One region of the Streptomyces sp. HNM0645 genome, then DNA from elsewhere that is predicted to be linked to it. Evidence: riboswitches for the same ligand, from Rfam matches in the RefSeq annotation. Region 1 holds a riboswitch; each other region holds the start of a gene.
What was found. A riboswitch is a leader RNA that binds a small molecule or an ion and turns the genes downstream of it on or off. The one in region 1 is predicted to bind cobalamin.
Positions count from the first base shown of each region.

Region 1 (7,791 bases):
TGGAAAGGCGGATTGTTCAGCACGAGGTCGACGGACTCGCGCTCTGTCCCGGACAGCGCGTCGCCGACGGCGAAGGCGGCACCGGCGGACGGTCCGGTGTTCGCCCGGAAGGTGGCCTCGGCCGAGGCGACGGCCTGGAACGACTCGTCCGTGAACACCACCTCGGCCTCCGGGTTGGCGACCGCCACGGCCGTACCGACCACGCCGTTGCCGCAGCCCAGGTCCACGACGCGCAGCGGACCGCGGCGGTCGGGGAGGTGTTCGAGGAAGAAGCGGGTGCCGATGTCCAGGCGGTCGGCGCAGAAGATCCCCGCGTGATTGGTCACCGGGCGTCCCGACATGACGCCGATGCCGGCCGGCAGCGTGTAGCTGCGGGGCCAGGGGTCGTCCTGGACGGCCGCGGGTCCGGTGCGGTCCGGTGCGGGGGCGCAGTGGATGAGCCTTGCCTTCTTGACCGCAAGTGACGTACGGGTGGGACCGATGATCCGCTCGAAGAGCCTCAGCGTCGAGGTGTGGATCTCCGTCGCCATGCCGGTGCCGACCACGAGCGTGTCGGCGGTCAGCCGGGGCGCGAGCCGCTGGAGCTGGTCCTCGAGCAGAGCGAGGCTCTTGGGGACACGGACCAGTAGGACGTCGATCCGGTCCGGCGGGGTGTCCTGGGTCGACAGCAGGCGCACGCCGCCGGCCTCCTCGACGGAGCGGTTGCGGACGAGGTTGGCGCGGGTCGCCTGCTGGGTGAGCCACGAGTCGGTGATCTGCACGGGCCGCTGCGCCGCGAGTGCCGTGACCAGCGCTCCCCAGCGGTCGCCCACCACGACCACGGTGCCGTCGAGCGTCTCGCCCTCCAGATGGCGCAGCAGGTACTCGTCCGAGGCGTCCCAGGCGCGGAGCGGGTCACGGGGGTCCTCGGGGAAGCGGGTGAGCCCGAGGTCGCCCCATGACGTGGTGAAGATGTTCATCGTGCTCTCAGGCTACGCGGCCGCCTTGCCGAGCTCCGCGGCGCCGAAGGAGACGTCGAAGCGGTCGCACCAGATGGTGACGCTGGTCAGGCGGTTGAGATCGGCGTCGGCGGGCAGCGCGTAGTTCTGGTCGCCCTTGTTGCCCTTCAGCTTGCCGAGGCTGACGTACTGCCCGTCGTCGAAGACGTGCCAGCCGTCCTTGCCCTCCTTCACCGGTGCGTCGGTGAGCCAGACGCGCAAGTCGGGGCCGCTGCTGGTGTCCAGGCCCTCGATCCGGAGCGTGCGGGAGCCGTCGGCGAGCCGGACGATCTTCACACTGCCGGTCGTGTCGTGCTCATGGCTGATGAAGCGCCCCGTGGCCAGCACTTCCGGCGCGGACGCGGCCGGCGGCGTCGTGTCCGCGGACGCCCCCGGTGCGTCCGGCGAGGCCGGGGCGGCCGCGGGCAGTTCCTCGCGCACGGTCTCGTCCACCCAGAGCTTCCAGGGCTGGAACCAGTACAGCCCGGCGACGGCCACCACCGCGACCACCACCAGCCCTACGATCACCACGGGTCTGCGTACCACCGAAGTCCTCATGGCTCCATTCAAGTCGTACGGGGCGGCGAAAGGAACGTTCCCGGTGGTGACGGAAGTCTTACGCCCGCCGTCCGCTCCGGCGGTCGAGCTGGGTCACCACGCCGGCGTGGAAGCGGTCGACGGCCTGGTCGACGCTGTGGATGAACCCGGACTCCGCGTTGCCGCGGGTGTTGCCCATGCTCTTGAACAGCGAGAGCCGGAAGCCGGTGATCTGCGCGTCGTCCCGGGGGAGGATGTCGCCCGGCTCCGGACGCAGGCGCTCCAGGGTGCCGCGCGGGCCTCCCGTCGATCCGTCGGTCAGCGTCTCGACATGGAGGTCGGCGGGTGCCTCGGCCGGCTGCCGAACGAGCCGCTTCGCCCACGTCAGCGGGTACCCCCGCTCGGGTGCCGGGATCTCGATGGACGTGCGGAGCTTCCCGGTCCGCAGATCGGCGGTGATCGCCATGATGGCGGGTGTTCCCTCGATGCGCAGATCGGCGGTGAGCCGGCCGTCCGTGCAGAGGTCGTCGGCGAGACCCGCACAGCGGAAGTCGGGGTCGGTGCCGCGCTTCGCACGCTGTACGGGCAGGACCTTCTGGCCGAGTTCGCCGCCGAGCCGGAGACAGACCTGCCGGATCAGCCTCTGCCAGTTCTCGACGACCTCCACGGCGCGCCGGTCGCCCTGGCAGAGGGTCTCCTCGTCGATGCCCCGTCGTACGGGCACCCAGGCGGGCCGCATGTTCTGGAAGCCGTGGCAACCGGAGTTCTCGTGCTGGAGGTAGTGCAGCAGTTCCTGCAGGAGCCAGGCGTGGGTGGCGTTGCCCACGCCTTCGTGCCGGATCAGCATCTGCGCCTGGTGGGCGACCTCGGCCCAGGAGAGGTGCCACGGCGCGACCTTGCTCCGGCGACGCCCGTCGATCTTCACGTCGACGAGGGGCCGGCCCTCCAGGGCCACGTCGTTCGTGAACGTGATCACGGCCTCGTAGCCGCGACGGGCGGCGATGTCGACGTAGTCCTGGACCTGGTCCGGTCTCGGGGCGTTTCCATTGGTCACTCCGGCAGTCGCCGGTCCGGTCCGGACATCGCCGGGCGGTGACCGGGTACGACCGGAGTGCTTCCGGGGTGGGGCCTTGGTCAGCCGTCGCCCTCCAGGTCGCCCTCCGTCTCGAGGAAGACCTGGCGCAGCGCGTCGACGACCGCCGGGTCGGGCTTCTCCCACATGCCGCGGGACTCCGCCTCCAGCAGTCGTTCCGCGATGCCGTGGAGGGCCCAGGGGTTGGCCTGCTGGAGGAACTCGCGGTTCTCCGGGTCCAGGACGTACGCCTGGGCGAGCTTGTCGTACATCCAGTCGGCCACCACGCCGGTCGTGGCGTCGTAGCCGAACAAGTAGTCCACGGTGGCGGCGAGTTCGAAGGCTCCCTTGTAGCCGTGGCGGCGCATCGCCTCGATCCACCTGGGGTTGACGACGCGGGCCCGGAAGACGCGGGAGGTCTCCTCCACGAGCGTGCGGGTGCGGACCGTCTCCGGGCGGGTGGAGTCGCCGATGTACGCCTCGGGCGCGGTGCCGCGCAGGGCGCGCACGGTGGCGACCATGCCGCCGTGGTACTGGAAGTAGTCGTCGGAGTCGGCGATGTCGTGCTCGCGGGTGTCGGTGTTCTTCGCCGCGACCGCGATCCGCCTGTACGCCGTCTCCATCTCCTCGCGCGCCGCCCGGCCTTCGAGACCGCGGCCGTACGCGTAGCCGCCCCACACCGTGTAGACCTCGGCGAGGTCGGCGTCGGTGCGCCAGTCGCGGGAGTCGATCAGCTGGAGCAGGCCGGCGCCGTACGTACCCGGGCGGGAGCCGAAGATGCGGGTGGTGGCGCGCCGTTCGTCGCCGTGCTCCGCGAGGTCGGCCTGGGCGTGGGCGCGTACGAAGTTCTCGTCGGCGGGCTCGTCAAGCGAGGCGGCGAGCCGGACAGCGTCGTCGAGGAGGCCGATGACGTGCGGGAACGCGTCGCGGAAGAAGCCCGAGATGCGCAGCGTCACATCGACGCGGGGACGGCCGAGCTCGGCGAGCGGCACCGGTTCGAGGCCGTTGACGCGGCGGGAGGCGTCGTCCCAGACGGGGCGGACGCCGAGCAGCGCCAGCGCCTCGGCCACGTCGTCGCCGGCGGTGCGCATCGCGCTCGTGCCCCACAGGGACAGTCCGACGGACGTCGGCCAGGAGCCGTTGTCCGTGCGGTAGCGCTCCAGGAGGGAGTCGGCGAGGGCCTGGCCGGTCTCCCAGGCGAGTCGGGAGGGCACGGCCTTGGGGTCGACGGAGTAGAAGTTCCGTCCCGTCGGAAGGACGTTGACCAGGCCGCGCAGCGGCGAGCCGGACGGTCCGGCCGGGACGAAGCCGCCGTTCAGCGCGTGGACGGTGTGGTCGAGTTCGTCGGTGGTGGCGGCGAGGCGCGGGACGACCTCCCGGGCGGCGAAGCCGAGGATGTCGGCGACCGCCTCGCCGTGGCCCTCGGCCACGGCGGCGACGGCGGCCGGGTCCCAGCCGGCGTCCTCCATGGCCTCGACCAGGGCGCGGGCCCGGGACTCGGCCTCGTCGGCGGTGGTCCGGGTCGCGGCGGACTCGTCGAGGCCGAGCGCCTCGCGCAGTCCTGGCAGGGCGGTGGTGCCGCCCCAGATCTGCCGGGCGCGCAGGATCGACAGGACGAGGTTGACCCGCTCCGGGCCGGTGGGCGCACCACCGAGGACGTGCAGTCCGTCGCGGATCTGGGCGTCCTTGACCTCGCAGAGCCAGCCGTCGACGTGCAGCAGGAAGTCGTCGAAGCCGTCGTCGTCGGGGCGGTCCTCCATACCGAGGTCGTGGTCGAGCTTCGCCGCCTGGATGAGGGTCCAGATCTGGGCGCGGATCGCGGGAAGCTTCGCCGGGTCCATGGAGGAGATCTGGGCGTACTCGTCGAGCAGTTGCTCCAGGCGCGCGATGTCGCCGTAGGAGTCGGCGCGGGCCATCGGCGGGACGAGGTGGTCGATGAGGGTGGCGTGGACGCGGCGCTTGGCCTGGGTGCCCTCTCCCGGGTCGTTGACCAGGAACGGGTAGATCAGCGGCAGATCGCCGAGCGCGGCGTCGGGCGCGCAGGCCGCGGACAGCCCGGCGTTCTTGCCGGGCAGCCATTCCAGGTTGCCGTGCTTGCCGAGGTGGACCATCGCGTCCGCGCCGAATCCTCCTCCCCCAGAGCCTTCGGCCCGGGAGGTACCCCCGGTCGACTGCGGGGACGCGATCCAGCGGTAGGCGGCGAGGTAGTGGTGCGAGGGCGGCAGATCGGGGTCGTGGTAGATCGCGATCGGGTTCTCGCCGAATCCGCGCGGCGGCTGGATGACGACCAGCAGGTTGCCGCGGCGCAGGGCGGCCAGCACGATGTCGCCCTCCGGGTTGCGGGAGCGGTCCAGGAACATCTCGCCCGGCGCCGGTCCCCAGTGCTCCTCGACCGCCTCACGCAGTTCGGAGGGCAGGGTCGCGTACCAGCGCCGGTAGTCGGCGGCCGGGATGCGGACCGGGTTCCGGGCGAGCTGCTCCTCGGTGAGCCAGTCCTGGTCGTGGCCGCCGGCCTCGATGAGCGCGCGGATCAGTTCGTCGCCGTCGCCGGACTTCAGTCCGGGGATCTCCTCGGTGCCGAAGTCGTAGCCCTCGTCGAGGAGCCGGCGCAGCAGGGCGACGGCGGAGGCGGGGGTGTCGAGGCCGACGGCGTTGCCGATGCGGGAGTGCTTCGTCGGGTACGCGGAGAGGACGAGCGCGAGGCGCTTCTCGGCGTTCGGGATGTGCCGCAGCCGGGCGTGGCGCACGGCGATGCCGGCGACGCGGGCGGCGCGCTCGGGGTCGGCGACGTACGCGGGGAGGCCGTCCTCGTCGATCTCCTTGAACGAGAACGGCACGGTGATGAGGCGGCCGTCGAACTCGGGGACGGCGACCTGGCTGGCGGCGTCCAGCGGGGACAGCCCCTCGTCGTTCTCCTCCCAGGCGCTGCGCGGCCCGGTCAGGCACAGGGCCTGCAGCACGGGCACGTCGAGGGAGGCGAGCGCGCCCGCGTCCCACGCCTCGTCGTCCCCTCCGGCCTGGGCCTCGGCGGGCCGGGTACCGCCGGCGGCGAGGACGGTGGTGACGACGGCGTCGGCGTCGCGGAGCCGATCCAGCAGCTCCGGCTCGGGGGCTCGCAGTGAGGCGACGTACAGCGGCAGGGCCCGGCCGCCCGCGTCCTCGACGGCGTCGCACAGCGCGCCGACGAAGGCGGTGTTGCCGCTCATGTGGTGGGCCCGGTAGTAGAGCACGGCGACGAGCGGGCCGCTGTCGCGACGCGGGGTGCGCTCCAGCTCGCCCCATGTGGGGGCGGGCGCGGGCGGCGCGAAGCCGTGACCGGTGAGCAGGACGGTGTCCGACAGGAACCGGGCGAGCTGCTCCAGGTTGTCCGGGCCGCCGTGGGCGAGGTAGGCGTGGGCCTCCGCCGCGATGCCGATGGGAACGGTGGACGTCTCCATCAGCTGGGCGTCCGGGGCCTGTTCGCCGGTGAGGACGACCACCGGCCGGCCCTGGGCCAGCAGCGCGTCGAGGCCCTCCTGCCAGGCACGGACGCCGCCGAGGAGGCGCACGACGACCAGATCGGTGCCGTCGAGGAGCTCGGTCAGCCGGTCGAGGGGGAGGCGTGAAGGGTTCGCGAAGCGGTACCGGACCGGGCCCTCGGCGGCGCGGGCGCTGAGCAGGTCGGTGTCGGAGGTCGACAGCAGCAGGATCGTCGCGTGCGTCATCGCGTGCGCAGGCCTTCCTCGGGGTTTCCGCGCCCCGGGTGGTCGTGGTCGGCGGGAGTTCCTGACTCACCGGACCCCGTCGCCGGGACCCGGTTCACAGTGGCGGGACCGCGCCGGATTCTCACCGGGCTTCCTCCCTAGGGCCCTGGGACCCCGTGCCTTTCTGCATAGTAGAGGCTGCGGCCCGCCGGCAGGGCGGCCACCTGGAAGGACGTGGGTATGCTCGCCGCCATGCCGCCCACACCGACAACCCCCCCGGACCGGGGCGAACCCCGCATACGGGACCGGGGCGACGCCTGCCCTGGCGCGCTGCGGCTGCATGCGGCGGACGACGGGTGGCTCGCCCGACTCCGCCTCCCTGCCGGATTGCTGACGGGACATCAGGTACGTGTGCTGGCCACCGCGGCCGGTCGGCTGGGGAACGGGGCGCTGAGCATCACCTCCCGGGGGAACGCCGAGCTGCGCGGCCTGTCGGACGGCTGCGGGGCGGAGCTGGCGGAACTGCTGCGTGACGCCGGGCTGCTGCCCGCCGAGACCCATGAGCGGGTGCGCAACGTCGTGGCCTCACCGCTGGCCGGACTGGACGGACTCGGCCGTGCCGACGTGCAGTTGTGGGCCCGGGAGCTGGACGAGCTGCTGTGCGCCGCCGACTGGGCGACGGGGCTCTCGGGCCGGTTCCTGTTCGCCCTGGACGACGGCCGGGGCGACGTCGCCGGACTCGGCGCGGATGTGACGTTGCTCGCAGAGGCGGACCGGCGGGCGGTGCTGCGGGTCGGGCGCCACGCCTTCCGTGTATGTGCCGCCCACGCCGCACGCGCGGCGCTCGCCGCGGCGGAGGCGTTCCTGACCGCAGCCGCCGGGGCGGGCACGGGTGCGTGGCGCGTGCGGGAGCTGCCGGAGGGGCAGGACATCGGCGTGGACGTGTGGCTGGAGCGGGCGGGGGTGGCGGCGGAACCGCTCCCCCCTCTCACCGGAACGGAACCCTCCGCCCTGGGTCCGGCCCCGGGCCTGCCTGCGGATCGGCCCGAGGGGCCCGGAACCGGACCGCTGCCCGGTGTCGTGGAGGGGCCGGACGGCTGGGCCGTGTCCGTCGCCGCTCCGCTCGGGCGGCTCACCGTCGCGCAGCTGCGGGAACTGCTGCCGGCCCCCGCTGACGAGGTGCGGCTGACCCCGTGGCGCGGGGCCGTCCTGCCCGGGTTCGCGGACCGCGGCACGGCACTGGCGCGCCTCGAAGCACTGGGGCGGGGCGGCTTCATCACCGGCACCGACTCGCCCTGGTACGGGATCGGCGCGTGCACCGGCCGGCCCGGGTGCGCCAGGTCCCTGGCCGACGTGCGGGCCGACGCGACTCCCGGCCGGGGCGGACTGCCCGTGTACTGGTCGGGCTGCGAGCGGCGCTGCGGCCGTCCGCAGGGGGAGTACGTGGACGTCGTGGCCACCGGGGACGGCGCGTACCGGGTGACCGCGCACGGCACTCCCGTACCCGTACCGTCCCGCGCCG
Region 1 covers NZ_JASHLT010000042.1:43,459-51,249, forward strand. Annotated here, with positions in the region: gene QMZ92_RS25715 (methyltransferase) at 1-959, opposite strand, end outside; gene QMZ92_RS25720 (DM13 domain-containing protein) at 972-1,535, opposite strand; partial or broken gene QMZ92_RS25725 (hypothetical protein) at 1,594-2,577, opposite strand; gene cobN (cobaltochelatase subunit CobN) at 2,649-6,290, opposite strand; cobalamin riboswitch at 6,328-6,464, opposite strand; gene QMZ92_RS25735 (ferredoxin-like domain-containing protein) at 6,522-7,791, shown strand, end outside.

Region 2 (7,791 bases), on a different contig from region 1:
ACGCGCTTGGCGATGTTCAGCTGCCCGCCGATCTCCTCGGCCCCGTCGAAGAGCGTGACCTCGTGGCCGCGTTCGGCGGCCGAGACCGAGAACGCCAGGCCCGCCGGGCCTGCGCCGACGACCGCCAGGCGTTTGCGCAGCCGGGTGGGGGAGAGGACCAGCTCGGTCTCGTGGCAGGCACGCGGGTTGACCAGGCAGGAGGTGATCCTGCCGCTGAAGGTGTGGTCCAGGCACGCCTGGTTGCAGCCGATGCAGGTGTTGATCGTCTCGGCGCGGTCCTCGCGGGCCTTGGCGACGAACTCCGGGTCGGCCAGGAACGGCCGCGCCATGGACACCATGTCCGCGCGTCCCTCGGCGAGCACCTGCTCCGCCACCTCGGGCGTGTTGATCCGGTTGCTGGTCACCAGCGGCACGGACACCGAGCCCATGAGCTTGCGCGTCACCCAGGTGTACGCGCCGCGCGGCACCGAGGTCGCGATGGTCGGGATCCGGGCCTCGTGCCAGCCGATGCCGGTGTTGATGATGGTCGCTCCGGCCGCCTCGATCTCCTTGGCGAGCGCGACGACCTCGTCGAGCGAGGAGCCGCCGGGCACGAGGTCGAGCATCGACAGCCGGTAGACGATGATGAAGTCGTCGCCGACCCGTTCGCGGGTGCGGCGGACGATCTCCCGGGGGAAGCGGGTGCGGTTCTCGTACGAGCCGCCCCAGCGGTCGTCCCGGTGGTTGGTGGCGCTCGCGATGAACTCGTTGATCAGGTAGCCCTCGGAGCCCATGATCTCGACGCCGTCGTAGCCCGCCGACCTGGCCAGCTCCGCCGCGCGGACGTAGTCCTCGATGGTCTGCTCGACCTGCTCGTCGGTGAGGGCGTGGGGGACGAACGGGCTGATGGGGGCCTGCAGCGCGCTGGGCGCGACCAGCTGGGGGTGGTAGGCGTAGCGGCCGAAGTGCAGGATCTGCATGGCGATCCGGCCGCCCGCCGCGTGCACCGCGTCGGTGACCGTGCGGTGCTGCGCGGCCTCCTCCTCGGTGGTGAGCTTGGCGCCGCCGTCGTAGGGGCGTCCCGCGTCGTTCGGGGAGATGCCGCCGGTCACGATCAGTCCGACACCTCCGCGCGCACGCTCGGCGTAGAAGGCCGCCATGCGCTCGAAGCCGTTCTCCGCCTCCTCCAGGCCGATGTGCATCGAGCCCATGAGCACCCGGTTCGGCAGCGTGGTGAAACCGAGGTCGAGCGGGCTGAGCAGATGCGGGTACGGGGTGGGGGTCATCGGGGCGCCTCCTCGCGCAATGAGCGTCGCCCCCTTTTGTAGACGCCGGAGACCTCGTTATGCAACAAGTTGCACAACGAGGCCCGGGTGAGATGCGCTACGCCGGCACGGCCCAGCGGTCCAGTTCCTCCGGGGTCCGCGGGCCCGGCCTGCCCGCTTCCAGCAGTCCGTGGGCGCGCAGCACCTCCTCCGCGGCCATCGCCCACGGCAGGCGCAGCCGGGCCGAGTCCAGCAGCTCCCGGTCCGCCAGCAGCTCCGCGACCGGCCCCGTCCGCAGCCCGGCCGGGGACAGCACGGCGGCGTCGTCCGCCCAGCGCAGCGCCAGATCCACGTCGTGCGTGGCCATCACCACGGTCGTACCGCCCTCCCGCAGCCGCTCCAACGCCGCCAGCAGCCGTTCCTGCCCGTGCGGATCGAGTCCCGCGGTCGGCTCGTCCAGGACGAGCACACGCGGTCGCATGGCCACCGCGCCCGCGATCGCCGCCCGCTTGCGCTGCCCGTACGACAGCAGATGCGTCGGGCGGTCCTCCAGTGCCGTGATGTCCAAGGCGTCCAGTGCCTCCGCGACCCGGGCCCGTACCTCCGGCTCCGGCAGCCCCAGGTTCATCGGCCCGAACGACACGTCCTGGCCCACCGACGCGGCGAACAACTGGTCGTCCGGATCCTGCACGACGAGCTGCACCGTCGTCCGCAGCCGGTTCAGCCCGCCGCGGTCGTACACCACCGGCTCGCCGTGGAGCAGGAGCCTGCCCTCCGCGCAGTGCAGCCCGCCGCTGAGGAGCCGCATCAGGGTCGTCTTGCCGCTGCCGTTGCGGCCCAGCAGCGCCAGGGAGCGTCCTCCCGGCACGGCGAAGTCGACACCGCGCAGCACCGGCGGGCCGTCCGGGTAGGAGAATCCCGCGCCGGCCAGTTCCACCAGGGGCGCCGCGGCCCCGGGTGCGCTCTCGTCCACGGACGTGCTCACAGTACGGACCTTTCCAGTACGAGGGTGAGGGCGACGATCCCCGCGAGCAGCCCGGCGGTCGCCACCAGGAAGCGCGCCGACACCGTCGCGGGCGGCACCAGGACCCGCAGCGTCCCGTCGTAGCCGCGCCCGGCGAGCCCGGTCTGCAGCCGCTGGGCCCGGTCGAAGGCCCGCACGAAGGCGGTCGCGGCGAGCCCGGCGAGGGACCGCCAGGCCGCCGCCCGGGTCGTGTGCCCGAGCCGCGCCGCCTGGGCCTGGCGGACCCGGTGCACGGTGTCGAGCAGCAGAAAGCCGATCCGGTACATCACGAGGGCCACGTCCACGACGGGCCCGGGCACCCCGGCCCGGACCAGCCTTGGCAGCAGGTCCGACACCGGCGTGGTGAACGCGAACAGCAGCACCCCGAGCGAGGCGGCGGACGTCCGCAGCAGCAGCCGGACCGCGTGCAGCGGTCCGTCCGGCGCGAGCACCACGAATCCGTCCGGGTCGCCCACCGAGAACAGCAGCGGAATCGCACCCGTGACGCAGAACCCCAGCGGAATGCGCCACGCCCGCCACAGCTGCCGCGGCGCCACGCCGGCGGGCCCGAGCAGTACGGCCACGGCCGCCGCGGCGACCAGGACGGCACCCGGCCACGGCGGCAGTGAGACGGCGCAGACCGTCAGCCCGAGCCCGAGTGCCGCCTTCTCGCACGGATGACGGCGGCGCCAGCGGCTGCTGTGCGCCGCCGCGTCTATCGGCAGCATCGGCGGCTACGCGCCCGAGCCGACGGAACCGGCGGAGCCGCTGCCGGGCGCCCGCCCGTCCCCGGCGGCCGCCGCCCGCGCCTCACCCTGCCGGCGCCCCTTGCGCAGCCCGAAGTAGTACGCCAGGACACCGGCACCCAGAGCCGCCTGGAGAGCGAACAACGCCGACTCGACCTCCCCGGAAGGGGGTTCGTAGAGCGGCGCGAACCAGGGCTCGTAGTCCGGCGCGATCTCCGTGATGGCGGTCTCCGCCTCCCCGTCGGCGCCCGTGAAGGGCTCCTCCTTGTGGTCGCCCAGGCCGAGGGCGAGCGGCAGCACCGCCAGCGCCGCCACGATCGCCATCAGCAGCGTGTTGATCTTCGCGTTACGGCTCATCGGACCGCGGCCTCCTTCTTGGCCCCGCCCTGGAGGAGCACTCCGAGGCGGGTCAGCTCACCCTTGCTGGACTGCACGAGCAGCCGCATCACCAACACGGTGAGCAGGCCCTCGCTGACGGCCAGCGGGATCTGGGTGAGCGCGAAGATGCCGCCGAACTTGGCCAGGGCGCCGACCACGCCGCTGCCCGGGTCGGGGAACGCCAGCGCCAGCTGCACGCTGGTCACGCAGTACGTGGACAGGTCCGCGACGAACGCGCCGAAGAACACGCCCACCATCAGCGGCGCCCCGGACCGCCGCAGCAGCGCGTACACCGCGAACCCGGCCCACGGCCCGACGATCGCCATCGAGAACACGTTCGCGCCGAGCGTGGTCAGTCCGCCGTGGGCCAGCAGCAGCGCCTGGAAGAGCAGGGTGATCGTGCCGAGCACGGCCATGATCGGTGGCCGGAACAGGATCGCGCCCAGCCCCGTGCCGGTCGGGTGCGAGCAACTGCCGGTCACGGAAGGGATCTTGAGTGCCGACAGGACGAAGGTGAAGGCGCCCGACGCGCCGAGCAGCAGGGTGGAATCGGGATTCGCCCTGACCTCACGGGTGAGCGCCCGTACGCCGTGGATCACGAAGGGGGCGGACGCGACGCCCCAGGCGGCCGCGTGCACAGGGGGCAGATACCCCTCGGCTATATGCATGGTTGGGAGACCCTCTCCAGCACCTCGTGGATGGACAACGCGCCCTGGCCGGTCTCCTGGCTGACGGGTCCTGCCGCCCGGGCTCCGCCTTCCCGGACACCACGGTCTCCCGTGGCGGTCCAGTGGCTTCCTTGCGGAGAGAGCCGGACTTCCCGATCACAGTGGCGAGGGCCGCACCGGTACTCCACCGGTTTCCCGTTCACCAAGGCCCTGCGACATTAGTGTGTTGACCAGGTGCGTCACAAGCCGCGCACGGATGCTTACGGTCACACCTTGCGGTAGTCGTACGCCTCCACGGCCGCCGCCTCCACCGCGTCCAGATCCGCGCCGGCGGCCGCGGTGACCACCGCGGCGACGGCGCCCTCCACGAACGGCGCGTCCACCAGCCTGGTCCCCTCCGGAAGTTCGTCGCCCTCGGCCAGCAGCGCCTTGACCGTCAGCACGGCGCTGCCGATGTCGACCAGCACGGCCACCCCGGCTCCCCTGTCCACCTCGTGGGCGGCACGTGCCGTCAGCTCCGAACTGGTGCCGAGGCCGCCGTCCGCTGCCCCGCCCGCCGCGGCGACCGGCACGGCGTCGCCCGCGCCCGCCAGCCTCCGGGCGAGGTCGGCGACCGACTCCGCGACCTGCGCGCTGTGCGAGACGAGGACGATCCCGACCGGGCCGGTCATCGCGCGGCCTCCTCGAGGGCCCCGACCAGCAGGGCGGAGGACGTCGCCCCCGGATCCTGGTGCCCGATGCTGCGCACGCCCAGATAGCTCGCCCGGCCCTTGCGGGCCAGCATCGGCACGGTCGCCGCCGCGCCCTCGTCGGCGGCCTCCCGCGCGGCCGCGAAGGACTCGTCCAGCGCCGCGGCCGCGGGCTCCAGCGCGTCCAGCATCGTCTTGTCCCCGGCCTTCGCGCCGCCGAGTTGCGCCACCGCCGCGATCCCCGCGCGCAGCGCCTCGGCGAGCTGCGCGCGCGACACCTCGGCCTCGTCACCGAGCGCCTTGCCGGCCCGCCGCAGCAGCGTCCCGTACAGCGGCCCCGACGCCCCGCCGACCGTCGAGATCAACTGCCGCCCGGTCAGCATCAGTACGGCACCGGGGGTGTCCGGCGCGTCCTTCTCCAGCGCCGCCCTCACCGCCGTGAAACCCCGCTGCAGATTGGTTCCGTGGTCGGCGTCCCCGATCGCGGCGTCGAGCTCGGTCAGCCGGCCCGCCTCGCGGTCCACCGCCTCGGCCAGGGCGTTCATCCAGCGGAGGAAGAAATCCGCGTCGAGCACAGCGCCTCCTTCTCGTGGCGCACCGGCTTCCCCGCGCGCGTCGTCGCGGCCCGCGGGAGCGGAGCCGCCGTCGGCCGGGCCGGGCATGGCTCAGCGGCCCCAGCGCAGCGCGGGCGTCTCCACGGGGGCGTCCCACAGCCGCAGGATCTCCTCGTCCGCCTCGCACAGAGTCACCGAGCAGCCGGCCATGTCGAGCGAGGTGACGTAGTTGCCGACCAGGGTCCGGGCCACCGGCACTCCCCGCTCTGCGAGCACCCGGTGGACCTCCGCGTTGAACCCGTACAGCTCCAGCAGCGGTGTCGCGCCCATGCCGTTGACCAGCGCCAGCACCGGACTCGACGGCTGCAGATCCTCCAGGACCGCGTTCACCGCGAAGTCCGCGATCTCCCGCGACGTCATCATCGGCCGCCTCTCCCGGCCGGGCTCGCCGTGGATGCCGATCCCCAACTCCAGCTCACCGGACGGCAGGTCGAACGTCGGGGTGCCCTTGGCGGGGGTCGTGACGGCGCTGAGCGCGACACCGAAGCTGCGCGACCGCTCGTTGACCCGGCGGGCGACGGCCTCGACCCGCTCCAGCGGCGCACCCTCCTCCGCCGCGGCGCCCGCGATCTTCTCCACGAAGAGCGTCGCGCCCGTACCGCGCCGGCCCGCCGTGTAGAGGCTGTCCTGCACGGCCACGTCGTCGTTGACGAGCACCTTGGCCACCTGGACGCCCTCGTCCTCGGCGAGTTCCTGCGCCATGTCGAAGTTCAGCACGTCGCCGGTGTAGTTCTTCACCACGAAGAGCACGCCCGCCCCGCTGTCCACCGCCGCCGCGGCGCGGGCCATCTGGTCCGGCACCGGCGACGTGAAGACCTCGCCGGGGCACGCCGCCGAGAGCATCCCCACCCCCACGAACCCGCCGTGCAGGGGCTCGTGGCCCGACCCGCCGCCGGACACCAGGCCCACCTTGCCCACGACCGGAGCGTCCCCCCGCACCACGACCCTGTTCTCCACGTCGACGTTCAGCCCGGGGTGCGCCGCGGCCAGACCGCGCAGGCCGTCGGCCACGACCGTCTCGGGGACATTGATGAGCATCCTCATGGGAACCTCCTGGTGGGACTGGCGATCACTCCGGACGGTGTCCTCTCAGGCCGGGCCGTGGCGGTACGGGCCGCACACCCTCTGCCAGTATCGGCGCAAACGGCCCGCACGGCACCGCGCTCCCGCCAACCCGTCGGCACCGTCCGCGGGAGCGGCCGGGAGGTTCCCCACGGCGACGGCCGTCCGGCGGAGGCCGGTCAGTAGCGCAGCGCGCTCGCGATGCCGCCCATCCCCGCGAGCGTGCCGTCGGGGACGAACCGCACCTGCGCCCCCGTCTCCAGGGACTTCTCGACGATCTCGTCCACGACGTCGACCAGCGCGTCCAGGTCACCGGTGTCGGCGGGCAGGAGGTGGGCGCCCGTGTCCCGCACCGTCTCGCGGTAGTTCTCCTCCACGGCGAGCAGCGCGACCCGGCCCGTCTCCACGTTCTGGCGGATCTCGTCGACTCCGGCGGCGAAGGCACGCCTGCCCCTGGCCCGGTCCAGCTCCTCGAGAACGCCGGAGACCTCCTGCCGCGCGCGGGCCTCGACGGACGGCCGCACCGCCTGCCAGACCGCGTCGGCCGAGCCGCCCGCCACCCCGCCCCGGGGCGCGTGGACGGCCTGGCCCTTCGCGGCCGTGCCGACGTCGTCGAGGAGCGCGAGCGCGGCGGGCTCGCCGGTCACGTACAGCGGCCGCGGGTCGGCCTTCAGCACCGAGGCGAGCGCCGTGTCGGCCTCGCGCAGGAAGTGCCGGGTGTCCTCGTCCCGGAAGGTGCTGGGCACGTCGCCGATCCGCTCCTGGCGCTCGGCGTCGAAGTTCTCCGCGGGACGGGACATCGGGAAGGCCCCGGTGCGCTCCTCGGTGAGGCGGTCGGCCGCGCCGCTCCACAGGGTGGCCCGGTCCGAGGCGACCGCCAGGACCCAGAAGGGGCGCTCGGCGGCCTGTGCCGAGACGAGGTTGCGGGTCAGATAGGTGTCCGACAGCACCACGCGCTCGGGCACCGGCCGGCCGAGCGTCCACACCTCGTGCTCGCCCGGCGCGGCGAAGACCACGAGCCCGTCCTCCGCGTGCACCAGGTCGATCTCGGCCAGTGCCCGGTCGAGCTGCTCGGACACGTCGATCCGGGTGTCCCGGGTGACGGCGGGATCGGCCTTGAGCTGCTCCTTGGCCTCGGTCATGAGATTGCGCAGCCGGACCGGGTCCTGCGCGCTGTCCGGTTCACGGCGGTGCGTGGGCATGATCACCGACACCGCGGGATAGGGGCGCTGCCGGCGGAGCCGGACCAGGTCGTCGGAGCTGAGGGCTGGGTGCATCGGGTCCACCCTTTCCGAGCGGTGTGCACTGGAGGGCCGGGCTTTGCGCACCGAGGTGCGACGAGCTGAAGCCGACTCCTTGCACCATAAGTCGGATTGCCTGCGCGGGC
Region 2 covers NZ_JASHLT010000014.1:162,583-170,373, reverse strand. Annotated here, with positions in the region: gene QMZ92_RS11725 (NADPH-dependent 2,4-dienoyl-CoA reductase) at 1-1,265, opposite strand, end outside; gene QMZ92_RS11720 (energy-coupling factor ABC transporter ATP-binding protein) at 1,363-2,229, opposite strand; gene cbiQ (cobalt ECF transporter T component CbiQ) at 2,226-2,975, opposite strand; gene QMZ92_RS11710 (energy-coupling factor ABC transporter substrate-binding protein) at 2,982-3,350, opposite strand; gene QMZ92_RS11705 (energy-coupling factor ABC transporter permease) at 3,347-4,039, opposite strand; cobalamin riboswitch at 4,069-4,261, opposite strand; gene QMZ92_RS11700 (PTS-dependent dihydroxyacetone kinase phosphotransferase subunit DhaM) at 4,306-4,710, opposite strand; gene dhaL (dihydroxyacetone kinase subunit DhaL) at 4,707-5,303, opposite strand; gene dhaK (dihydroxyacetone kinase subunit DhaK) at 5,394-6,386, opposite strand; gene QMZ92_RS11685 (baeRF3 domain-containing protein) at 6,584-7,681, opposite strand.
Region 2: linked by a shared signal. The riboswitch ahead of QMZ92_RS11705 (energy-coupling factor ABC transporter permease) and the one ahead of cobN (cobaltochelatase subunit CobN) in region 1 are both predicted to bind cobalamin.

Region 3 (7,791 bases), on a different contig from region 1:
GAGAACGGGACGGCGACCCGGACCGCGCGCGTGCCCAAGTACTACCGGCTCAAGAGGCACTTGCTCGACATGACGGAGACGCTGCCGCCCGGCACGCCCGTCCCGCCGGAGCGCACACTCGCCGCCGAGTTCGACACCTCGCGCACGACGGTGCGTCAGGCACTCCAGGAGCTCGTCGTCGAGGGACGGCTGGAACGCATCCAGGGCAAGGGCACCTTCGTCGCCAAGCCCAAGGTCTCCCAAGCCCTCCAGCTGACCTCGTACACCGAGGACATGAAGGCGCAGGGCCTGGAGCCCACGTCGCAGCTGCTGGACATCGGTTACGTGACGGCCGACGACACGCTCGCCGGGTTGCTGGACATCGCGCCCGGCGGGCGCGTCCTGCGCATCGAGCGCCTCCGGCTGGCGAGCGGCGAGCCGATGGCGATCGAGACCACGCACCTCTCGGCGAAGCGCTTCCCCGCCCTGCGGCGGTCGCTGGTGAAGTACACCTCCCTCTACACCGCGCTGGCCGAGGTGTACGACGTCCACCTCGCCGAGGCCGAGGAGACGATCGAGACCTCGCTGGCCACCCCCCGCGAGGCGGGCCTGCTCGGCACGGACGTCGGTCTGCCGATGCTGATGCTCTCCCGGCACTCGCTGGACACAGGCGGCGAGCCCGTGGAGTGGGTACGCTCGGTCTACCGCGGTGACCGTTACAAGTTCGTGGCCAGGCTGCAGCGGCCCGAGGCGGGCTGAGCGCCCCGCCAGCACAGCACCGCCGGAAGCCCCGGCGATCCGCCCCGCAGTCCGGCGCCGCCCTCCGTGGGCGGCCCGGCCTGCGCGCTTCGACGGGTCCTCACTCCGGGCCTCCGCACCAGTCGTTGCCGTACCGATATGTGAGCCGGGGGTGACGCTGGCGGAACGGTCGCCTAGATTGCCTGCGCGTTACAGGTGATCACGACGGGACGGGAGCCACACCATGGCCGAGCCGGCACCATCGAGCACATCCCAGCGGAGAACCACTCCGCGGTCCATCGCAGTCTGGGTCCTCGTCGCACTGGTGGGCGCGGCCGGCTGGAGCGTACTCGCCCTCGCGCGGGGCGAAGAGGTCTCCGCCGTCTGGATGCTGGCGGCCGCGCTCGGGTCGTACGCCATCGGCTACCGGTTCTACGCGCGCTTCATCCAGTACCGCGTCCTCAAGGCCGACGGGACCCGCGCCACCCCCGCGGAACGCCTTGACAACGGTGTCGACTTCCACCCGACCGACCGGCGGGTGCTCTTCGGCCACCACTTCGCGGCAATCGCCGGAGCCGGACCGCTGGTCGGCCCGATCCTCGCCGCCCAGATGGGCTACCTCCCGGGCACGATCTGGATCATCGTCGGCGTGATCTTCGCCGGCGCCGTCCAGGACATGGTCACGCTGTTCTTCTCCACTCGCCGTGACGGCCGTTCGCTCGGCCAGATGGCGCGGGACGAGATCGGTCCCTTCGGTGGCGTCGCGGCCCTGATCGCCGTCTTCGCCATCATGATCATCCTGCTGGCGGTGCTCGCGCTGGTGATCGTCAACGCCCTGGCGCACTCGCCGTGGGGTGTCTTCTCCATCGGCATGACGATCCCGATCGCCCTGTTCATGGGCGTCTACCTGCGGACACTGCGGCCGGGCAGGGTCACCGAGGTCTCGGTCGTAGGCGTCGCGCTGCTGCTGCTCGCGATCATCGCGGGCGGCTGGGTCGCCGACTCCTCCCTGGCGGGCTTCTTCACCCTGGAGCCGGGCACCCTGGTCGTATGGATGGTGATCTACGGATTCCTGGCCTCCGTACTCCCGGTCTGGCTGCTGCTGGCACCGCGCGACTACCTCTCCACCTTCATGAAGGTGGGCACCATCGTGCTCCTCGCGCTGGGCGTGGTCATCGCGATGCCGACGCTGAAGATGCCGGCCGTCACCGAGTTCGCGGGCAACGGCCAGGGACCGGTGTTCGCCGGCTCGCTGTTCCCGTTCGTCTTCATCACCATCGCGTGCGGCGCCCTCTCCGGCTTCCACTCCCTGGTCTCCTCGGGAACCACCCCGAAGATGATCCAGAAGGAGACCCAGATCCGGATGATCGGCTACGGCGCGATGCTGACCGAATCGTTCGTCGCGGTGATGGCGATGATCTGCGCCTCCATCCTCGATCCGGGACTGTACTTCGCGATCAACTCCCCCGCCGGGGTCATCGGTACCACGGTGGACTCCGCCTCCCAGGCGGTCGCGAACCTCGGCTTCACCATCACCCCCGAGCAGCTGACACAGACCGCGAAGGACGTGGAGGAGGCGAGCCTGCTCTCCCGCACCGGTGGCGCACCGACCTTCGCGCTCGGCATGTCGGAGATCTTCTCCGCCGTCATCGGCGGCGCCGGGCTGAAGGCGTTCTGGTACCACTTCGCGATCATGTTCGAGGCGCTGTTCATCCTCACCACGGTCGACGCGGGCACCCGGGTGGGCCGCTTCATGCTCCAGGACACGCTGGGCAACGTCTACAAGCCGATGAAGCAGGTCAGTTGGAAGCCGGGCGTCTGGTTCGCGAGCGCGGTCGTCGTCGGCGGCTGGGGCTACTTCCTCTGGGTCGGCGTGCACGACCCGCTCGGCGGAATCAACCAGCTCTTCCCGCTCTTCGGCATCGCCAACCAGCTCCTCGCGGCCGTCGCCCTGGCCGTCTGCACCACGCTGCTGGTGAAGTCCGGACGTCTCAAGTGGGCGTGGGTCACGGCCGTCCCGCTCGCCTGGGACGCCACGGTCACCCTCACCGCCAGCTGGCAGAAGATCTTCTCCGGCGACCCGAAGGTGGGCTTCTTCGCCCAGCGCGACAAGTACCAGGCGGGCATCGACTCCGGCGAGGTGCTGGCTCCGGCGAAGTCGATGGACGACATGCACACCATCGTCACCAACTCGACCGTCGACGGGGTGCTCTGCGCACTGTTCGCCCTGCTCATCGTGGTGGTCCTGGCCGACGCCGGCCGGGTCTGCCTCAAGGCGGTCAGCGAGCCCGAGACCGTCCGGCTCGCCGAGGTCCCGTACGTCGAGTCGAAACTGGTCGCGCCCGCCGGGCTGTTCCCCACCAAGGAGGAGAAGGCGGAGCTCGCGGCGGTCGGTGCCGGCGCCGCGGGCTCCGAGGCTGCGGGCACGGCAAGGCGTGAGTAGCGTGGGGGTCATGGCTGCGGTGAGCGGAGTACGTCGGGCCGTGGACTGGGTCCGCTGGTACGTGCGCGAGGTCTCGGGCGAGTCGGTGTACGACCGTTACGTGGCTCATGCACGCTCTCACGACCCCGACGCGGAGGTCATGTCCCGCCGCGAGTTCGAACGCCGCCGCATGGACGAACGGGAGGCGGACCCCCGCAAGGGATTCCGCTGCTGCTGAGCGCCCCCGCCGACGGCGCACACGGGCCTCCGCGTTCCCTCCGGGAGACGCGGGGGCCCGTCGCCGTGACCGTGGAGCCCGCGGCCCGGCTTCGCACGGACGACCGGACCGGCCGGCCACCCGTGCCCTGGGTCCCGAGCGAGGCCACGACACAACATGTGGGGGGTTCCGCAACTCACCGCCCCCACATGTATGCTCATGCTCGCTGTCGCCGCAGGGGAATCCGGTGGGAATCCGGAACTGTCCCGCAACGGTGTGACGGCGTGCGCGGGGCCTGTTCCAGGTCCTCGTACGCCCGTGAGTCCGAGGACCTGCCGACGGTGCGCCCGGACCGTCCGGCTCGGGTGCCCAGACGTCCGGGCCTCGCGGAAAAGGCCGGTGGACGCGGTCCGCCCTGCCCGGGTGTGCGTCCGTGCCCCTGCCCCGCCGGCCCCCAGCCGAGCGAGGGAGAGCACCCCCCGTGACCATCGCGCCGCCCGATCCTGCTTCAGCGCAGCTCGCCGACGGACCAGGCACCGCGCTCCTGCGGACCCTGACCGAGCTCACCGCGGACCTGCCCGACGCCGACCCCGGCCGGGTCGCCGCCGCCGCCCTCCGGGGCCGGCACGCGGGCTCGGACGAGGCCGAACTGCGCGAACTGGCCACGGAGGCGGCCGCCGGCCTGATCTCCGAGGACCCGGCGTACTCCCGGCTCGCGGCCCGGCTGCTCACCCTCACCATCGCGGAGGAGGCTGCCGGGCAGGGGGCGACCGCGTTCTCCGCCTCCATCGCCGTCGGAAGCCGCGAAGGACTGATCGCGGACCGTACGGCCGCCTTCGTGCAGACCCACGCCCAGCACCTCGACTCGCTGGTCGACCCGGCCGCCGACGACCGCTTCGGGTACTTCGGCCTGCGCACCCTCTACAGCCGCTACCTGCTCCGGCACCCCATCACCCGCGAGGTCATCGAGACCCCGCAGTACTTCATGCTGCGCGTCGCCTGCGGTCTCGCCGAGGACGAGTCCCCGCGCGCGCTGGACGAAGTGGCCTCCCTGTACGGGCTGATGAGCCGCCTCGACTACCTGCCGTCCTCCCCCACGCTCTTCAACTCCGGCACCCGGCACCCCCAGATGTCGTCCTGCTACCTGCTGGACTCGCCGCTGGACGAGCTGGACTCCATCTACGAGCGCTACCACCAGGTGGCACGGCTCTCGAAGCACGCCGGCGGCATCGGGCTGTCGTACTCCCGCATCCGCTCCCGCGGTTCGCTCATCCGCGGCACCAACGGGCACTCCAACGGCATCGTGCCCTTCCTGCGCACACTGGACTCGTCGGTGGCGGCCGTCAACCAGGGGGGCCGGCGCAAGGGCGCGGCCTGCGTCTACCTGGAGACGTGGCACGCGGACATCGAGGAGTTCCTGGAGCTGCGCGACAACACGGGCGAGGAGGCGCGCCGCACGCACAACCTCAACCTGGCGCACTGGATCCCCGACGAGTTCATGCGCCGGGTGAACGCCGACGCCGAGTGGTCGCTGTTCTCCCCCGCCGACGTGCCCGACCTCGTGGACCTCTGGGGCGGCGACTTCGACGCCGCCTACCGCAGGGCGGAGGCCGCCGGGCTCGCCCGCCGCACCATCCCCGCCCGTGAGCTCTACGGGCGCATGATGCGCACCCTCGCCCAGACCGGAAACGGCTGGATGACCTTCAAGGACGCCTCCAACCGCACCGCCAACCAGACCGCGGAGCCCGGCACCGTCGTCCACTCCTCCAACCTCTGCACCGAGATCATCGAGGTCACGGACGACGGCGAGACCGCCGTGTGCAACCTCGGCTCGGTCAACCTCGGCGCGTTCGTGGTGCAGGACGCCGCCGACGGCGAGGACGTGATCGACTGGGAGCGGCTGGACGACACCGTCCGCACCGCCGTCACCTTCCTCGACCGGGTCGTCGACATCAACTTCTACCCGACCGAGCAGGCCGGCCGCTCCAACGCCAAGTGGCGCCCGGTGGGCCTGGGTGCCATGGGCCTCCAGGACGTGTTCTTCAGCCTGCGCCTGCCCTTCGACTCAGCCGAGGCGAAGGCCCTGTCGACGCGGATCGCGGAGCGGATCATGCTGGCCGCCTACGAGGCGTCCTGCGACCTCGCGGAGCGCAACGGGCCGCTCCCGGCCTGGGAGCGGACCCGCACCGCCCGCGGGGTGCTGCACCCCGACCACTACGACGCCGAGCTCGCCTGGCCGGAGCGCTGGGCCGCACTGCGCGGGCGCGTCGCCACCACCGGCATGCGCAACTCGCTCCTCCTCGCGATCGCGCCGACGGCGACGATCGCATCGATCGCGGGTGTGTACGAGTGCATCGAGCCGCAGGTCTCCAACCTCTTCAAGCGCGAGACGCTGTCGGGCGAGTTCCTCCAGGTGAACTCCTATCTGGTGGACGACCTGAAGAGGCTCGGCGTGTGGGACGCGCAGACGCGTGAGGCGCTGCGCGACTCGGGCGGCTCGGTGCAGGGCCTGAACTGGATCCCCGCGGAGGTCCGGGCGTTGTACCGCACCGCCTGGGAGATCCCCCAGCGCGGCCTGATCGACATGGCGGCGGCGCGCACCCCGTTCCTCGACCAGTCCCAGTCGCTGAACCTGTTCATGGAGACGCCGACCATCGGCAAGCTCTCCTCGATGTACGCGTACGCGTGGAAGCAGGGCCTGAAGACCACGTACTACCTGCGCTCCCGCCCCGCGACGCGGATCGCCCGCGCCGCCTCGGGCGCGGCGCCGGCCGCCGCCACCATCCCCGTCCAGCAGGCGGCCGACCCCGACGCCGTTGCCTGCTCCCTGGAGAACCCGGAGTCCTGCGAGGCCTGCCAGTAACTCCGCCCCGCATCCGCACACCACCACTGGAGGACGGCGCCCCGCGCCGGCTGCTATGAACGACAAGAACCTGCTCGACCCGGGCTTCGAGCTGACCCTGCGCCCGATGCGCTACCCGGACTTCTACGACCGCTACCGGGACGCCATCAAGAACACCTGGACGGTGGAGGAGGTCGACCTCCACTCGGACGTCGCCGACCTCGCCAAGCTCACCCCGGGCGAGCAGCACCTGATCGGCCGCCTGGTCGCCTTCTTCGCGACCGGCGACTCGATCGTCGCGAACAACCTCGTGCTGACGCTGTACAAGCACATCAACTCCCCCGAGGCGCGCCTGTACCTGTCGCGGCAGCTCTTCGAGGAGGCCGTGCACGTCCAGTTCTATCTGACGCTGCTGGACACCTATCTGCCCGATCCCGAGGACCGCGCCGCGGCCTTCGCCGCGGTGGAGAACATCCCGTCGATCCGGGAGAAGGCCCGGTTCTGCTTCCGGTGGATGGACTCGGTCGAGAAGATCGACCGGCTGGAGACGCAGGCCGACCGCCGCCGCTTCCTCCTGAACCTGATCTGCTTCGCGGCCTGCATCGAGGGGCTGTTCTTCTACGGGGCTTTCGCCTATGTGTACTGGTTTCGTTCGCGGGGTCTACTGCACGGGCTGGCGACCGGCACGAACTGGGTGTTCCGCGACGAGACCATGCACATGAACTTCGCGTTCGAGGTCGTGGACACGGTCCGCAAGGAGGAGCCGGAGCTCTTCGACGACGCGCTCGGCCAGCAGGTCACGGACATGCTGAAGGAGGCGGTCGAGGCGGAGCTGCAGTTCGCCCGCGACCTGTGCGGCGACGGTCTGCCGGGAATGAACACCGAGTCGATGCGCGAGTACCTGGAGTGCGTCGCCGACCAGCGGTTGAGCCGGCTCGGCTTCGCCCCGGTGTTCGGCTCCCGGAACCCCTTCTCCTTCATGGAACTGCAGGGCGTGCAGGAACTGACGAACTTCTTCGAGCGCCGGCCGTCCGCGTACCAGGTCGCCGTGGAGGGCACGGTCGATCTGGACGAGGACTTCTGAGGACGGCGCCCGGCGGAGCCGGGTGCACGGGCGGGTGCCCGGACCGCGGATCGGTCCGGGCACCCGCCCGTGTCGTCGTCGCGTCGTTCCGCCCGGCGCGGCTCACGGGACGGGCTCACCTGTCGCCTCGGCCCCGGGCCCGCCGTGCAGACCCCGCGGCCGAACGCCGACCAGAGGCGGCTCGCACGGTGGTCGACGTGCGTGCGGTCGCCGTGGCCCGGGCAGCGGGGGCCGAGGATGCGGTTGAAGCCGTGGTCGCGGGCCTGCCGGGCGAGGGCGCACAGCGAGTGCGGGTCGGACGCCCGGGTCCGTCGACACACGTCAGCAGGGCCCGGGAAGCAGTCGTCTGCCGGCCCGATGGCGGTAACGCCCGCTCCCCGCCACCGTGTTCGGGGCGGGGCAGGAACTCCCGACGCGCCGGAACGGCCGTCGGGCGCGGGTCAGTCGTTGGGCACCGTTTCGTAGCGCGGCGTTCCCTCCGCCATCTGCCGCAGCGCGTCCTTGCGGTC
Region 3 covers NZ_JASHLT010000004.1:148,715-156,505, reverse strand. Annotated here, with positions in the region: gene QMZ92_RS04010 (GntR family transcriptional regulator) at 1-738, shown strand, start outside; gene QMZ92_RS04005 (carbon starvation CstA family protein) at 962-3,160, shown strand; gene QMZ92_RS04000 (YbdD/YjiX family protein) at 3,171-3,377, shown strand; cobalamin riboswitch at 3,570-3,710, shown strand; gene QMZ92_RS03995 (ribonucleoside-diphosphate reductase subunit alpha) at 3,838-6,219, shown strand; gene QMZ92_RS03990 (ribonucleotide-diphosphate reductase subunit beta) at 6,275-7,282, shown strand; gene def (peptide deformylase) at 7,723-7,791, opposite strand, start outside.
Region 3: linked by a shared signal. The riboswitch ahead of QMZ92_RS03995 (ribonucleoside-diphosphate reductase subunit alpha) and the one ahead of cobN (cobaltochelatase subunit CobN) in region 1 are both predicted to bind cobalamin.

Region 4 (7,791 bases), on a different contig from region 1:
GTCGGTACGGCCCGCCCACGCGGCCAGCGCCGTCGCGGTGCGGGCCATCACGATGTCGGCGCGCATGCCGTCCACTTCGAACGCCGCGCAGGTGGCGGCGATCTGCCGCAGGGCGGCGTCCCCGAGTTCCACCCGGGGCAGCAGCGTCCGTGCGGCCACGATGCGCTCCCGCAGCGCCGCCTCCTCGTCCGCCCAGCGGGCCGCGAAGGCCGCGGGAGCGTCGTCGTGGGCGAGCCTGCGCCGGACGACCTCCACCCGCTGCTCCGGGTCCCGGGAGGCGGCGACCTCCACCGTCAGCCCGAAGCGGTCGAGCAACTGCGGCCGCAGCTCCCCCTCTTCGGGGTTCATCGTGCCGACGAGCAGGAAGCGCGCGGCGTGCCGTACGGACACGCCCTCGCGCTCGACGTAGGAGGCGCCCATCGCGGCCGCGTCCAGCAGCAGGTCGACCAGATGGTCGTGGAGCAGGTTGACCTCGTCGACGTACAGCACGCCCCGGTGTGCGTCGGCGAGGAGACCGGGCTCGAACGCCTTCACCCCGTCCGCGAGGGCCCGTTCGATGTCGAGCGCGCCGACCAGCCGGTCCTCCGAGGCGCCGACGGGCAGTTCGACCATTCTGGCCGGGCGTGCCGTGGCGGGCGCGGCCTCGTGCGGCCCGTCCGGGCAGCCCGGGTCGGGTGCGCCGGGCGCGCAGGAGAAGCGGCAGCCCGCGACCACGTCGACATCGGGCATCAGTGCGGCGAGGGCGCGCACGGCCGTCGACTTGGCGGTGCCCTTCTCCCCGCGGACCAGCACTCCGCCGACGGCGGGGCTGACCGCGTTCAGCAGCAGCGCGAGCCGCAGGTCGTCCATGCCGACGACCGCCGTGAACGGGTAGTGGGGTGCGTTGCTCACTGTGCGGCTCCAGGGGTTCCGGCGGCGGGCGCACCGGGGAGGTCGGGTGCGCCCGGCGGGATGAACGGCAGGCCCGAGGGCGCGCCGCCCTCGATGAGACGGAGGAGCGCGTCCGTGTCCGCGTGCTCCTCGATCAGGTCGCCGAGGCGGTCGAGCTGGGCCTCGCGCAGAGCGGCGAAGGAGGTGTCCGGGGCGGGGACGAAGCGGCGGCCCGACGCCGCGGCGACGGCCCGAAGGAACGCCCGGCGGAAGCCGTCGCTCTCCAGCGATCCGTGCCAGTGGGTGCCCCACACCTCACCGACCCGGCAGCCGTCGAGGAAGGGCTCGCCGCCGAGCACCTCGGCGACGCCGTGGTGGATCTCGTAGCCCTCGACCGGCTGCCCCAGCGCCGTGCCGGAGGGCCGGGCGAGCGTCTTCTCCGCGGCGAACCGCACCCGGACGGGGAGCAGTCCGAGCGCCGGCACGGCTCCGGCCCGGGACTCGACGTCGTCGTCGATGTGCCGGCCGAGCACCTGGAAGCCGCCGCAGATGCCGAGCACCGGCCGGCCCTCCGCGGCGCGCCGGGCGAGCGCGCCGGCGAGACCGCGCTCGCGCAGCCACTCCAGGGCGCGCACGGTGCCGCGTGTGCCGGGCACGATCACCAGGTCGGCGTCGGCCATTTCCTCGGGGCGGTCGACGAAGCGCACGATCACGCCCGGTTCGGCGGCCAGCGCGTCCACGTCGGTGAAGTTGGACATCAGCGGCACGGCGCACACGGCCACGCGCAGCACGTCCTCGCCGACCGGCGGTGCCACCGCCGACTCGCGCACGGTGCCGCGCAGCGACACCCGCAGTCCGTCCTCCTCGTCGATGCCGAGCCCGTGCGCGTACGGCAGCACGCCGAACGTCCGCCGCCCGGTGAGTCCGTGGAGCATCTCCAGCCCCGGCTCCAGCAGCGTGACGTCGCCGCGGAACTTGTTGACGAGGTATCCCGCGATCAGCTCCTGGTCCTCCGGGGCCAGCAGCGCGGTCGTACCGAAGAACTGGGCGAAGACCCCGCCCCGGTCGATGTCGCCCACGACCAGCACGGGCAGGCGTGCGGCGCGGGCGATGCCCATGTTGACGATGTCCGTGCGCCGGAGATTGATCTCCGCGGGGCTGCCCGCGCCCTCGCAGACGACCGCGTCGTACGTGCTCCGCAGTTCGTCGAGGCAGTCCATCACCGGCTCGAACAGCGCCTTCTGGCGACCTCCGTGGTAGCCGCGCGCGCTCAGCTCGCCCACGGGCCTGCCCATCAGCACGACCTGGCTGGACCGGTCGCCGCCGGGCTTCAGCAGCACGGGGTTCATCAGAGCCGTGGGCTCCACCCGTGCGGCCTGCGCCTGCATGGCCTGTGCCCGGCCGATCTCGGCGCCCTCGCGGGTGACGAAGGAGTTGAGGGACATGTTCTGCCCCTTGAAGGGTGCGACCTTCACGCCCCGGCGCACCAGCCAGCGGCAGATCCCCGCCGTGACCACGCTCTTGCCGGCGTCCGAGGTGGTGCCGGCGACCAGCAGCCCGCCCCCGCTCATGCGCGCCTCCGACTCGGGGCCCCGGCCGCGAGGCGCGCGCCCACGCACACCGCGAGCGCCAGCACCCCCACGCGCTGCGAGAGCCGTACCGCCCGTTCGATGTCCGCGACCTCGACGGCCCGGCCGTCGGCGCCGTTGAGCACGGGCCGGTGCTCGACCCGGCCGGCGTAGGAGAGCGTCCCGCCGAGCCGTACGCCGAGGGCTCCGGCGAACGCGGCCTCCACGGGACCGGCGTTGGGGCTCGGGTGCTTCGCGGCGTCCCGGCGCCAGGCGCGGGCCGCGCCGCGCGGGTCGCCGCCCGCGGCGGTCGCGAGCGCTGCGGTGAGCCGGGCCCCGGGCCAGCCCGCGAGATCGTCGAGCCGGGCCGAGGCCCAGCCGTACCGCCGGTAGCGGGGTGACTTGTGACCCACCATCGCGTCCAGGGTGTTGACGGCGCGGAACCCGACGAGACCGGGCACGCCGCCGATCGCACCCCAGAACAGCGCGCCCACGACCGCGTCCGAGGTGTTCTCGGCGACGGACTCGACGACGGCGCGGGCGATGCCGGGGCCGTCCAGCGCCTTGGGGTCGCGTCCGCACAGATGCGGCAGCCGCTCCCGGGCGACCTCGATGTCCCCGGCCGCCAGCGCCCCGCCGATCGCCCGGGCCTCCCGGCCCAGCGAGGTGCCCCCGACGACGGCCCAGGTGGCGGCCGCGGTCAGGGCGACGGCGGCGCCGCGCGACCGGCGTGCGGAGACGGCGGCCAGTGCGCCCGCGGCGACCGCGCCGCCGGTGCACACCGCGGTGTGCAGGGCGCCCCAGCCGCGGTGGTCGCGCCAGAGTCTCCGTTCGACCGCGGCGGCGGCCCGGCCGAAGGCGGCGACCGGGTGCCCGCGGCGTGGATCGCCGAGGAGCAGGTCGCCGGCCAGCCCGGCCGCGGCGCCGTACGCGAACGTGATGTCCGGGCGCGGCACGCCCGGCCCCCCCGGTTCGGCAGGCATGTTCGTCCTCACTCAGGGTCCGCGCCCTGGCTCGACGTGACCGGCGGGAGAGAGTTCCTGGCTCCGGGGCGCTCCGTGAGGGGGAGCGCACCCGTGACAGTGGCGGGACCGCGCCGGATTCGCACCGGCTTCCTCTTCTGCCGCCGTAAATGGCTCCGGAAGTCCACCACGGTCCCCGAACGCCCGTCAACTCGCCCTTGACCTGCGACGGGACAGTGTGCCGAGGCCCACACGGGTTGGCTGCGGGCACACACACGACAGGGGCCGGACCCACCCGGAGGTGCGCCCGGCCCCTGTGCGAGGAGGTGCCGTACGGCCGTCAGACCACGATCAGATAGATCCCGAAGGCCACCGCCGCCGCGCAGAGCGCGAAGCAGGCGTACGCACCCGTGCGGGCGAGGCCCGCGGAGCCTCCCTGCGCCGCCGCGGCCTCCTGCTTGGAGAGACCCGCGACGCCCAGGGTGAACAGGCCCACCAGGGCGACGGTCACGACGAGACTCACGCCGAAGACGGAGCCCAGAGCTGCCCAGTCGATCTTCATGCTGTTCTTTCCTTACACCGTGGCGGCGGGCGCCGCAGTGGACTCGGATGCCTGGGCCGGAACGGCGGCCTTCGGCGCCTCGGCCTCGGTCACCGAGGTCCCGACGACACCGGCCGGGGGCGGGGTGACGGCCGCGATGGCGGTGGTGACGACGCCCGCGGGTTCGACCTCGTCGTCCGTGACGTTGGTGTGGTCGACCGGCTTGCGGCGCGAGATCACCCAGATGGCCCCGGAGCCCGCGACGAGCAGCACGGCCACGGCGGCGATGCCCCAGGTGCCCTGCTTGGTCAGGAACTCCGCGGCCGCGGCGACCAGGCCGGCGGCGGGCAGGGTCAGACCCCAGGCGACGAACATCCGGGTCGCGGTGGACCAGCGGACCACACCGCCCTTGCGGCCGAGGCCCGCGCCCATCACGGCACCCGAGCAGGACTGGGTGGTGGAGAGGGAGAAGCCGAGGTTCGAGGAGGCCAGGATGACCGTCGCCGCGCTGGTCTGGGCGGCGAAGCCCTGCTGCGGCTGGAGGTCGGTCAGGCCCTTGCCCATCGTGCGGATGATGCGCCAGCCGCCGAGGTAGGTACCGAGCGCGATCGCGACGCCGGCGGAGACGATGACCCACATCGGGGGGTTCGAGCCGGGCGCGAGGACGCCCCCGGTGACCAGGGCCAGGGTGATGACGCCCATGGTCTTCTGCGCGTCGTTGGTGCCGTGGGCGAGGGACACCAGGCCTGCGGAGGCGATCTGGCCGGCGCGGTAGCCCTTGGAGGTGGCCTTGTTCTCGGTCGTGCCACCGATCCGGTACGTCAGCCTGGTGGCGACGAGGGCCGCGAGGCCGGCGACGAGCGGAGCCGCGACGGCGGGGATCAGGACCTTGGTGACGATCGTGCCGCCGTTGACGGCCGAGAAGCCGGCGGACATCACGGCGGCGCCGATGAGGCCGCCGAAGAGGGCGTGCGAGGAACTGGACGGGAGGCCCAGCAGCCAGGTCAGCAGGTTCCAGAGGATCGCGCCGACGAGCGCGGCGAAGATCACTTCTGTGCGGATGCCCTCTTCGTTGATGATGCCGCCCGAGATCGTCTTGGCGACCTCGACGGAGAGGAACGCGCCGACCAGGTTCAGCACGGCGGACATCGCCACTGCTGCCTTCGGTCTCATCGCACCCGTCGAGATGGTCGTCGCCATGGCGTTGGCGGTGTCGTGGAAGCCGTTCGTGAAATCGAACACGAGTGCTGTCACGACGACAATCGCGAGCAGCAGGGTGATGTGCTCCATTTACCGGGTACCCAGGCAATCGTTCGGATGGCAGTGGCTCGGGTGAACGTAGGGTCGCTGAGTGAACGGAAGGTGAACTGGGGCGGGCTTTGGAGTGTCTCCAAGTGGGGTGAGGCTCCTCCGCTTACGCCTGCGGCGGTACGTCGGCAACCCTCGGAGCCGGGGCGCATCGATCGGAATCGGCCAAATTTCGGGCCTTTACCCCTCTCGGGTAGTCGCAGAATGGCTGTTGTGTGATCGGACCCCGTCTTCTGGGTGAACATCGAAAGAGATTCTGGTCACTCCGGACTTTCCGTCGCCGAGTCCGTCACCGCGCCCGGCCGCCGGGGTGCGCGACGGCGGCCCGGCACCGGCCCGCCGTCGCCCCCACCGGTCCGGGCTGACACGATCGGCCTCATGACGGAGCAGGGGCAGCCCGACGAACATTCGGACGAACAGCCGGAGGACGAGGAGCGGGAAGCGATATCCCGGGCCTGGTCGGACCTCGTGGCCACCGCACGCAGAACCGTCACGGACGGCCTGGTCGTCGGAACCTCGGGGAACGTCTCCGTACGCGTCCCCGGACGCGCCGGCGACATCGTGCTGGTCACCCCCAGCGGGGTGCACTACGACCGGCTCACCGCGGCGGACGCCGTCGGTGTCCGCCTCGACGGCCGGCAGGTCCTCGGGGAGCTCACGCCCACCAGCGAGCTCCCGATGCACCTCGCGATCCACCGCACCACCGACGCGGTGGCCGTCGTCCACACGCACGCCGTGCACGCCACCGCCGTCTCCACTCTCGTCGACGAGCTGCCGCTGATCCACTACATGGCTGCGGCCCTCGGCGGCCCCGTCCGCGTCGCCCCCTACGCCCTGTACGGCACCGGCGAGCTGGCGGCGCACATGCTCCGCGCCCTGGAGGACCGCACCGGCTGCCTGCTCCGCAACCACGGAACGGTCACCTACGGATCCTCGCTCGACCAGGCCTTCGACCGCACCGCGCAGCTGGAGTGGATGTGCCGCCTCTGGCTCACCGCCGGCTCCGTCCCCGGACGCACCCCCACCCTGCTCTCCGAAGCGCAGCTCCGGGAGGTCGCCGAGAAGCTCCGCGGCTACGGGCAGTCCCGCTGACGTCACTCCCGCCGCCCGGTCCACTGGCACCCCGGCACGGACCTCACCACACTGGAACGGTGCGCCCGGCAACAGCGACGGCAGCGGCCGTCACCACCCTCATCGGTCTCGGCGCGGCCGCGTTCGCCGCCGGCCGCTACGCCAGCGACGCCGCGTTGAGGGCCCCCGCAGGGCGGCCCCTGCCCGGTGAAGGACGGCTCACCGTGCACGCCACCGGGCCGGGCCGGGTCACCCTCACCCGCAGCCTCGTCTCCCTGCGTCCCGGCACGTACGGGCTCTGCGGGCACGACGTGCACGCCCTCGCGGGCCCCGTCCTGGCCCAGGTGCCGCACGCGGCGGACACCGTGGTCCGCCGGCTGGAGCGGGTCGAGCGCGGCAGCCTCGCCCCCGGCACCAAGGTGCGGCTCACCCCTCAACTGCACGTCGGCGACCCGGACAGCGCGCTCGGCATCGACCACGAGGACGTGGACATCCCCGGCGAACTCGGGCCCCTGCCCGGCTGGTTCGTTCCCGGACCGCGCTCGACCTGGGTCATCGCGGTGCACGGCCTCGGCACCACGCGTGAACTCACGATGAACCTCATGCCGTTCCTCACCGAGCAGCGCCTCCCGGTACTGGCGCCCGCCTACCGCGGCGATCCCGGCGCGCCCGCGTCCCCCGACGGCCTCGGGCACCTCGGCGACTCCGAATGGCGCGACCTCGACGCGGCCGTGCGCTTCGCGGTCCGCGGCGGCGCCGAGCGCGTCATCCTGCACGGCTGGTCCACCGGCGCGTCCATGGCTCTGCACGCCGCCGCCAACTCCGCGCTCCGCGAACGGATCGCCGGACTCGTCCTGGACTCCCCGGTCCTGGACTGGGAGACCACTCTGCGGTCCCTCGCCGCGGCCCGCCGCATGCCGACCGCCCTGCTGCCGCTCGCGGTACGCGCGGCCCAGGGGCGCACGGGACTCCACGGCGACCGGCTGAGGGCGGCCGCCGACCCGGACGCACTGCGCGTACCCACCCTGGTCTTCCACGGCCCGGACGACACCATCGCCCCCTGGGGCCCGTCCCGGGAACTGGCGGCCCGGCGGCCCGATCTGGTCAGTCTGCAGACCGTGGCGCACGCCCCGCACGCGGCCATGTGGAACGCCGACCCGGCCCGCTACGAGGAGGCCCTCCGGCGCTTCCTGACCCCACTGGTCTAGTGCCGCGTCAGGCGACGTTCGCCCCGTCGTGGCGCGGGCACGGCGACTCGCGGCGTTGCCGGATCGACCGGGTGGGCCCACCACGAGGCCGATCCGGCGCCTTGCGATCCTTCCCCCCGGCCCGGAGGGCCGGGGGAGACCTCGTGCACCGGACGCCGCTCCTCGACGGGCAAGCCCTGCCTGACGCGGCACCGGTTGCACTGCCCACGGAGGCCGGGCGAGGGCGGTGGCGATCACGGGCGTGCGAAATCGCGGGGCGGGTT
Region 4 covers NZ_JASHLT010000045.1:6,750-14,540, forward strand. Annotated here, with positions in the region: gene QMZ92_RS27005 (putative cobaltochelatase) at 1-849, opposite strand, end outside; gene QMZ92_RS27010 (cobyric acid synthase) at 888-2,441, opposite strand; gene QMZ92_RS27015 (cobalamin biosynthesis protein) at 2,438-3,421, opposite strand; cobalamin riboswitch at 3,453-3,604, opposite strand; gene QMZ92_RS27020 (hypothetical protein) at 3,741-3,962, opposite strand; gene QMZ92_RS27025 (inorganic phosphate transporter) at 3,975-5,231, opposite strand; gene QMZ92_RS27030 (class II aldolase/adducin family protein) at 5,628-6,341, shown strand; gene QMZ92_RS27035 (alpha/beta hydrolase) at 6,401-7,528, shown strand.
Region 4: linked by a shared signal. The riboswitch ahead of QMZ92_RS27015 (cobalamin biosynthesis protein) and the one ahead of cobN (cobaltochelatase subunit CobN) in region 1 are both predicted to bind cobalamin.